2 regions of the Massilia endophytica genome follow, and region 1 is predicted to be linked to the other one. Evidence: predicted binding sites of a transcription regulator. Region 1 holds the regulator's gene; the other holds the start of a gene.

Region 1 (4,601 bases):
AGAGAATATCCGCGCCGTGCTGGAGATCCAGAAGGTGGACGGCAAGGCCCTGACCAAGGCGCAGATCGACGAGCGCCTGGACACGCTGCTGGCGGACCTGCAGATCGAGAAGCTGCGCGAGAATCCGGCCCTGTCGCTGTCAGGCGGCGAGCGCCGCCGCGTGGAAATTGCGCGCGCCCTCGCCACCAATCCGCGTTTCGTGCTGCTGGACGAGCCTTTCGCTGGCGTGGACCCGATTGCGGTCATAGAGATTCAACGGATTGTGCGCTTCCTCAAGGAGCGCGGCATTGGCGTACTGATTACCGACCACAATGTGCGCGAAACGCTTGGCATCTGCGATCGCGCCTATATCATTAACCAGGGCAGCGTGCTGGCTTCCGGCCGCCCCGATGACATCATCGCCGACGAATCCGTACGCCGAGTCTATCTCGGCGAGCATTTCCGCATGTAAGGCCATGAAACAATCCCTGCAACTGCGAACGTCGCAGCATCTTGCGTTGACGCCGCAATTGCAGCAGTCCATCCGGCTGCTGCAATTGTCCACGCTTGAGCTGCATCAGGAGCTGGAGCAGCTGCTAACCGAAAACCCCCTGCTCGAACGTCTGGACGACCCGCTGGACCGCAGCGTGCGCCTTCTCGCCGACGGCGCCATCGGCCAGAGCGCGCCGGCGGCCACGCCAGCCGAAGGACCGCCCGGCGAGAACGGGCCGCAGGCCGAGGCCGCGCCTGCGGAAGCCGAACCCTACGAAGGCGACAGCGTGGCCGAGGGCGACAGCGACTGGTCGGGTTCGGGCAGCGGCAAGGCCCCGGACGACGAGGACGCGCGCCCGCAGCTGGAAGCGAGCCACCACAGCCTGCGCGACCATCTGCTGGAGCAGATGCGCGTCACCGTGCAGGAGCCGCGCGACCGGGCGCTGATGGAACTCATCATCGATGCGCTGGACGACAACGGCTATCTTGAAGAAAGCCTCGAGGAAATCCACGCGCGCATTCCGGAAGAGGCGGATGTGGAGCTGGAGGAGCTGCAGACGGCGCTCACGCTGCTGCAAAGCTTCGACCCCGTGGGCGTGGGCGCGCGCAACGCGTCCGAATGCCTCGCCATCCAGATCAGGCGCATGCCGCACATTCCACTGGTCACGCGCCGCATGGCCTTGTGCATCGTGGAAAAACACCTCACCTGGTTCGCCCAGCGCGACTTCAACAAGCTGAAGAAAGCGCTCGATTGCGACGAGGAAGATCTGCGCGAAGCCCAGGCCGTGATCCGCCGCTGCAACCCGCATCCGGGCGCCGCCTTCGCGCAGGATGCGTCAGACTATGTCGTGCCGGACGTGATCGTGAAGAAGGGCCGCAACGGCTGGGTCGTCACGCTGAACAACGACGTGATGCCGCGCCTGCGCGTCAATGCGCTGTATGCCAGTTTGCTCAAGCAGGGCAAGGGCGAAACGCAGATGAATGCGCAGCTGCAGGAGGCCAAGTGGCTCATCAAGAACATGCGCCAGCGGTTTGACACAATTTTGCGCGTTGCACAAGCAATCGTGGAGCGGCAGAAGAACTTTTTCTCGCACGGCGCCGTCGCCATGAGACCCCTTGTGTTGCGCGAAATTGCTGATACACTGGGTTTACACGAGAGTACTATTTCTCGCGTAACAACTCAGAAATACATGCTCACCCCACATGGGATGTTTGAGTTGAAATATTTCTTTGGTAGCCACGTCGCGACTGAAGCTGGGGGTGAAGCTTCCTCGACCGCGATCCGTGCGCTGATTGTGCAATTCACAGGAGCAGAAGACCCGAAAAATCCCTTATCCGACAGTAAGATTGCGGACATGCTAGGAGAACAGGGCATGGTGATTGCGCGACGTACTGTTGCCAAGTATCGCGAAGCCTTGAAGATCCCTCCCGTCAGCCTCCGCAAGTCCTTGTAGTGCATGGGCTCCCCGTGAGCCTTGTAGAGCGACATCATCTTTTAGGAGTGTGTATGAATCTCACCATCAGTGGACATCATCTCGAAGTGACCCCCGCGATTCGCGAATACGTCCAAAACAAGCTGGAGCGCGTGAGACGCCATTTCGATCAAGTGATCGACATTGCTGTCATCCTGAGTGTAGATAACCTCACCGAGAAAGAAAAACGCCAGAAAGCCGAAATCAACCTGCGCATGTCGGGCAAGACCGTGTATGTGGAGAGTTTGGCGCAAGACCTGTATGCCGCGATCGACACCCTGATCGACAAACTGGACCGGCAGGTCATGAAATACAAAGACAAAGTCCAGAACCACAACCATGATGCGATAAAGCATCGCGCCGAGACCTTGGAATCTCCGGCCAGCGCCGCATAAAACAGCGGCATCACCAAACAAGGGCGCACAGGCGCCCTTTTTTGTGCCCCTTCATTCCGCCACTGCCGCAGCAATCGTTTCGCGCAGCCACTTGTGCGCCGGGTCGCGGTGCACGCGCTCGTGCCACAGCATGGCCATTTCGTAGCCGCGAATCGGCACTGGCGCCTCCAGCTGCTGCAGTTCCGGCGCGTCGCGCAGCAGGCGCGAGGGCAGCATCGCCACCAGGTCGGTGGAGGCAAGCACCGAACGCAGGAAGAGAAAATGCGGCACCGACAGCACCACGCGGCGCGTGGCGCCAGCCGCCGCCAGCGCCTCGTCGCTCACGCCCGAGAAACTGCCGCCGCCGGGGGACACGATGGCGTGTTCCAGCGCGCAGAACTGCGCCAGCGTCGGCGCCTTCTTCAGTTTCGGATGCCCCTTGCGCGCCACCAGCACATAGCGCTCCGTGAACAGGGCCCTCCTGCGCAGTCCGGGCGGCGCCTCCTCGCTCGTGTGCAGGGCCAGGTCGATGTCGCCCTGTTCCGCCTGCCTGGCGATGCGGCTGGTCACCACGGGAAGGACCGCCAGCCGCGTGCCGGGCGCCTGCTGCCTCAGGCGGGGCAGGGCGGGCAGCAGAACCGCCGATTCGCCATAGTCCGCCGCCGCCACGCGCCAGGTATTGGCCGCTTCGGCGGGGGCGAAGTCTCCGGCCGGGCCCAGGGCCTGCTCCAGCCCCTGCAGGGCCAGGCGCAGCGGCTCGCGCAGCTCCTCCGCGCGCGCCGTGGGCTGCATGCCGCGCGGACCGGGCAGGAGCAGCGGGTCGCCGAAAATGTCGCGCAGCTTGGCGAGGTGCACGCTCACGGAGGGCTGGGACAGGTGCAGGCGCTGCGCCGCCCTCGTCACGTTGTGCTCGCTCAGCAGCACGTCCAGTGTCACAAGCAGGTTCAGATCGATGCCGCGCAGATTAATCACAGTAATACCTGGAATTCTATTAATTCATTTCCACTATACCTGAGAAATTCGTAAGCTGCCTTCTCCTTATTGTGAAAGCTCAGCCATGAATATCCTGCTCATCTACGCTCATCCCGAACCAACTTCGCTCAACGCCGCGCTTCGCGACTTCACCGTCGGCCGCCTTCAGGCCGCGGGCCATACCGTGGTGGTGTCCGACCTGTATGCCATGGAATGGAAAGCCCGGCTGGACGCGGCCGACACGCTGGCCCACGAGCCCGGCCAGCCGTTCAAGCCCACCACCGCCTCGAAGCATGCCTTCGAAAACGGCCTGCAAAGCGCAGACATCGCCGCCGAACAGGCGAAGCTGCTCGCGGCGGACGTGGTGCTCTTCCAGTTTCCGCTGTGGTGGTTCTCCATGCCCGCCATCATGAAAGGCTGGTTCGAGCGCGTGTACGCCTATGGACTGGCCTACGGCGTGGGGGAGCATTCCGACCGCCACTGGGGCGACCGCTACGGCGAGGGCAGCTTTGCGGGCAAGCGCGCCATGCTGATCGTGACCACCGGCGGCTGGGAATCCCATTACGGACCGCGCGGCATCAATGGCCCCATCGAAGACATCCTCTTCCCCATCCACCATGGCATGCTCCACTACCCGGGCTTCGACGTGCTGCCGCCCTTCGTGCAATACCGCGTGGAACGCATGGGCGAGGAACGCTTTGCCGCCATCTGCGAACAGCTGGGCCAACGGCTCGATACGCTCGCAGATACGCCGCCCATTCCCTTCCGCAAGCAGAACTTCGGCGACTACCTCATCCCCTCCCTGGAGCTGCACCCCGACCTCGCGCCAGGCGCCGCAGGCTTCGCCGTCCACGTCGCATAGTCGCCGCAGCAACGTTACAATGGGCGATCTTAACTATTCGGCATTAGGCGATGAGCGAATTCGTCCAGACTCATGTAACGAACGGCGCGGGCATCATTACGCTGGACCGCCCCAAGGCCCTGAATTCCCTGTCGCTGGACATGGTCAGGGCCATCACTGCTGCGTTGCAGCAGTGGCGCGATGACACAAATATCGCTGCCGTCATCATCCGCTCCACGAGCGAAAAGGCGCTGTGCGCGGGCGGCGATATCCGCTTCTTCTACGAAGTGGGCCAGGCCACGCCGCGCGGCGGCAGCGCCTTGCTGGAAGACTTCTTCACCGAGGAGTACGCCCTCAACCACCTGATCCATTTCTACCCCAAGCCTTACATCGCGCTGATGGACGGCGTGGTGATGGGCGGCGGCATGGGTATCGCCCAGGGAGGACCGGACTGCGGCGTGCGCATCGTGA
Region 2 (4,601 bases), 2.1 Mb from region 1:
GAAATTGTTCTTGAGCTTGAACTCCTTCACCGTGTTCTCGGCCTGCAGCAGCTTTTCCTCGTAGGTCTTGATCTGCTCGTCGATGAACTGCACGGCCTTCTCGGAATCGCCGCGCTTGCCCTTGAAGCTGCCCTCCACGAAGATGGTGAGCAGGGCCTGCACCACGTCGCGCACCATGGTGGGGTTGTTGTGGCTGTAGCTGATGGTGTAGATGTCGTAATTGGCCGTGCCGCCGATGCGGATCTTCTGCATCAGCTCGTCGACCGCCTGCTCGTGCTCGCGCGGCGTCGTGGCGGCCACGTCCATGTCCACCATGCGCATTACGCGCTCCAGGTTCGGGCGGCTCAGCAGGGTGCGGCTCATGATGGCCACCTGCTGCTCGATATTGGGCACGGAGGTCATGCCCGACAGCAGAGGCTTGAGGATGCTCTGCGTGTCCACAAAGACGCGGGCGGTGGTCTGGTAGTCGTCCGGCAGCAGCAGCACCTTGATCCAGCCCAGGGTGGCCACCAGCCACATCACCACCACCGCATACCAACGGTACTGCCAGATGCCTTTCAGGCTGGAGAGTACCTGCTTGACGATGTCTTCCATTTCCGGCCTCTCTGCTTCCGTGTGGTGCATCTGAGCCGATTATATGGATCGGCTCGTTTGGTTCCACGCTAACCCGCAAGGGCCTTGTGGCAGATCAAAGAGCGGCGGCTCGCCAGCCGCATGCCCAGCAAACCTGCCGCCACAATCGCCAGGGTGCCCGGTTCAGGCACTTCCTGTTGCCGGGCATTGGCCAGGGTGTTGTGCTGGATGGTGATCTGGTAAGTGGTGCCGGCAGTCAGCAACGGCGTCACCTGCGAGAAGGAGAAGGTGGTCAGGGCCGCGTTGTACGAGGTGGTGCCGGGCGCAGCGTCGGTACGGCTGACCACGCTCAAGCCGTTCAGTTCGGCCGGGGCGAAGCTGAAGACGGACAGTCCGGTGCTCAGGTTCACAATGTTGATGCTCCAGGACAGGCGGGCATTGGCGTTCGAGCTCTGGCCCGCGCCAGCCGACACCCAGGCCTGGGTATAGGGCGTGGCGTTGAAGGCGACCGTCATGGTGTCCGACGCGCCCAGCGCAAAACGGAAGGTGGTCGACGTGCCCACGTCCGAGTTGCCGGACGCGTCCTGCATGTTCATCTGGGTCGCCGCGTCCGCCCGGGTCTGGGCGTGGGCCCCGGCGGGGGCGCCGTTGATGGAGATCGACGAGCCTTGCAGGCGCTGGTCGGCATAGCCGAAGTTGCCCGGAGCCGGAGGCGGGCTCGCAAAGGGCGTGAAGTTGTTGCTGGGCAGCGGGAAGCAGGGGGTGCCCACACACTGGCGGGCGACGTCCGGTGCTCCGGCCAGAATACCCAGCGAGGAGGAGCCGTTCGAGAACACGCCGTTCAGGGCGGCGGTGGCATGGGCGTCGTTCGTGCCCTGCAGGGCCGCGAAGTTGCTGGTGCTGAAGGCCGTGCCGTTCGAATGCAGGAGGCGGAAGTTGTTGATGTCCAGAATGGCGGAGGCAAAGGTGTCGGCCCGGGCGCTGCCCACGACGGCCAGCCCCAGGGCGGCGGCCGCCGCGACCATCAGGCATTTTTTGATCGGGTGCATGGCGTACTCCCCAAAGAGTTGTCGGACACCGGTCAGTGCCGATGCTTCGTATGAAGCAGCAAACATGCCAGAGAAAAATCATCAAATAATCAAAGACTTGCGCAGGTCATGCCAGCCCCGCCTGAACGGATGGAAAGAATGCCGACAGTTACGGCCGCGCGGGCGGAGAAAAAAACGGCGTACCGTCGAGCGAGTGACGGCACGCCGCAAAGTGACGACGGGAGAGGACCGGTTCAGGTTTTACGGCGGCGGCTGACCAGCGACATGCTCAGCAGGCCGGCTGCCACGATGGCCAGGGTGCCCGGTTCAGGCACTTCCTGCTGCAGGGCATTGGCCAGCGTGTTGTGCTGGATCGTGATCTGGTAGGTGGTGCCGGCCGACAGCAGCGGCGTCACTTCCGAGAAGGAGAACATGGTCAGGGCGGCGTTGTACTCGGTGGTGCCGGGCGCAGCGTCAGTACGGCTGACCACGCTCAAGCCATTCAGCTCGTCCGGTGCAAAGCTGAAGACGGACAGGCCGGTGCTCAGGTCCACGATGTTGATGCTCCAGGACAGGCGGGCATTCGCGTTCGAGGTCTGGCCGGCGCCGGCCGACACCCAGGCCTGGGTAAAGGGCGTGGCATCGAAGGCGATCGTCATGGTGTCCGAGGCACCCAGCGCGAACTGGAAAGTGGTCGAGGTGCCCACGTCCGAGTTGCCCGAGGCATCCTGCATGTTCATCAGCGTCGCGGCATCGGCGCGGGTTTGGGCGTGGGCGCCAACTGGGCCGCCGCCGATCGAGATCGAGGAGCCGGTCAGGCGCTGGTCGGCATAGCCGAAGTTGCCCGGGGACGGGGGCGGGCTGGCGAAGGGGGTGAAGTTATTCTCGGCCAGCGGGAAGCAGGCGCCGACGCATTGGTGGGCCACATCGGGGGTGGTGCCGCTCAGGATGCCCAGCGACGAGGCGCCGTTCGAGAACACGCCGTTCAACCCGGCCGTGGCATGGGCATCGTTGGTGCCTTGCAGGGTGGAAAAGTCCGCAGTGCTGAAGGCAACGCCGCTGGAATGCAGGAGGCGGAAGTTGTTGATGTCCAGAATGGCGGAGGCGAAAGTGTCAGCCCGGGCGCTGCCCATGGCCGCCAGCCCCATGGCGGCGGCAGCCGCCGTGACCATCAGGCTTTTCTTGATGAGGTTCATGGCTTACTCCCAAAAGAGGATTTTCGGTCACCGGTTTGGCGCCGATGGCCTCTTTTGAGCAGCAAATGTGCCATCAAAAAAAACTGCTTTGAAATCAATGCCTTGCCAAAACGCGGCCGGGCCCGGCCTGAGAAATGACAAAAACTCCGACATTTGCGGAACTTCACTCAGCCATAGGGGTCGAATCTGCATACACCAACCACAGCAAGGAGAAAACGTGCAGCCATTCGACGACGCCATCATTTCCTTTGAAGCAGCCGGAGCTCTGCGGGACCTGGTTATTCGTGAAGCACCTGAAACCGACTCCCATACCCACCCGATCGATACGCAGGTCTTCCATATACGGATGGCCAGCAACGAAGGCAGGCGCGAAGCCGCCAGCCTGCTCCTGAGGAAAATGTACGGATGGCGTGGCTACGATGTCGAAGCCGATACGAGCCACGTCATGAACCGCATTACGCTGTATGCGGAAACCGCCGGAGTCACCGTCGGGACCATGTCGCTCTGCCTGGACGACCCGCAGCTGGGCCTGCCGGCGGACGAGAACTACCGGGACAAGCTGGACGAACTGCGGGCCCAGGGCCGCCGCCTGTGCGAACCGTCCCGGCTGGCGATCGACAAGGACGTCACCAAGCGCGTGTTCGCTGCCCTCATCCACATTTCCTACATCTACGCCCACAACATCCACGGCTATACCGACTACGTCATCGAGGTCAATCCGCGCCACGTCGCCTTCTACAAGCGCATGCTGGGCTTCCAGGACTTCGGCGGCCAGCGCCAGTGCACCCGGGTCGGCGCCCCGGCCGTGCTGCTGCGCCTGGACCTGAACCATATGGGCGAGCAGATCCGCAAATACGGAGGCCAGATGGAGAGCCAGGGCAACGAACGTTCCTTCTATCCCTATTTCTTTCCCTTGAGGGACGAGCCCGGCATCACCACCCGCCTGATCCAGGGAAGGGACTGAGATGGCGGCCGCCGAAGCCCTGCGGGCCTGGCGCAGCCTGCTGGGCGACGAACGCGTGCTGGACGACGCTGCCACCCTGCACCGCTACGCCGCCAGCACCTCCTCGTGCAGCACGCGGCCCCTGGCCGTGCTGCGGCCGCGCAGCACGCCGGAAGTGCAGGAACTGGTGCGCATCGCCGCCGCCCACGGCACGCCCCTGTACCCCATCAGCACGGGGCGTAACTGGGGCTACGGCGACGCCTGCGCGCCGAGCGACGGCCAGGTTATCGTGGACCTGGGCGGCATGAACCGCATCCTGGAGGCAAGCGCCGAGCTGGCCTACGTCGTCATCGAACCCGGCGTAACCCAGGGCCAGCTTTCCGCCTACCTGCGCGAGCACGGCCTGCCCATGTGGATGGACAGCACCGGGGCCGGGCCGGACACCAGCCTGATGGGCAATATCCTGGAACGGGGCTTCGGCCACTCGCCCTACGGCAACCGCTTCGCCAACGTGGCGGGCATGCGCATCGTACTGGCCAGCGGCGAAGTGCTGGATACGGGCTTCGGCCATTTCCCCGGCGCCGTCAACCAGCGCGTTTTTCCCTATGGCATCGGGCCTTACCTTGATGGCCTCTTCACGCAATCGAGCTTCGGCATCGTGACCTCGCTCGGCCTGTGGCTGATGCCGAAAACCGAAGCGCTCAACCATTTCCTCTGCGGCGTAGCGGAACACGAGGACATTGCGCCCGTCGTCGACGCCCTGCGTCCCCTGCGCATGGATGGCACCTTGCGCAGCATCCTCCATATCGGCAACGACATGCGCGTGATCTCGGGCGGCGCCGTGTACCCGCGCGACAAGGC

What was found. The regulator sigma-54, encoded in region 1, starts transcription at its own class of promoters, with help from an activator protein. The targets are predictions, from matches to a motif close to TGGCANGNAANCTGCTTT.
Region 2: LSQ66_RS08880 (EDSAP-1 family PEP-CTERM protein) is a predicted target of sigma-54. The motif match lies at 1,675-1,692, and genes of this name have one in related genera.

Annotation. Positions count from the first base shown of each region.
Region 1 covers NZ_CP088952.1:5,253,718-5,258,318, forward strand. Annotated here, with positions in the region: gene lptB (LPS export ABC transporter ATP-binding protein) at 1-451, shown strand, start outside; gene LSQ66_RS24100 (RNA polymerase factor sigma-54) at 456-1,925, shown strand; gene hpf (ribosome hibernation-promoting factor, HPF/YfiA family) at 1,979-2,338, shown strand; gene LSQ66_RS24110 (LysR family transcriptional regulator) at 2,390-3,289, opposite strand; gene LSQ66_RS24115 (NAD(P)H-dependent oxidoreductase) at 3,375-4,151, shown strand; gene LSQ66_RS24120 (enoyl-CoA hydratase/isomerase family protein) at 4,202-4,601, shown strand, end outside.
Region 2 covers NZ_CP088952.1:1,971,703-1,976,303, forward strand. Annotated here, with positions in the region: gene LSQ66_RS08875 (XrtA system polysaccharide chain length determinant) at 1-594, opposite strand, end outside; gene LSQ66_RS08880 (EDSAP-1 family PEP-CTERM protein) at 663-1,622, opposite strand; gene LSQ66_RS08885 (EDSAP-1 family PEP-CTERM protein) at 1,856-2,797, opposite strand; gene LSQ66_RS08890 (N-acyl amino acid synthase FeeM domain-containing protein) at 3,015-3,761, shown strand; gene LSQ66_RS08895 (FAD-binding oxidoreductase) at 3,763-4,601, shown strand, end outside.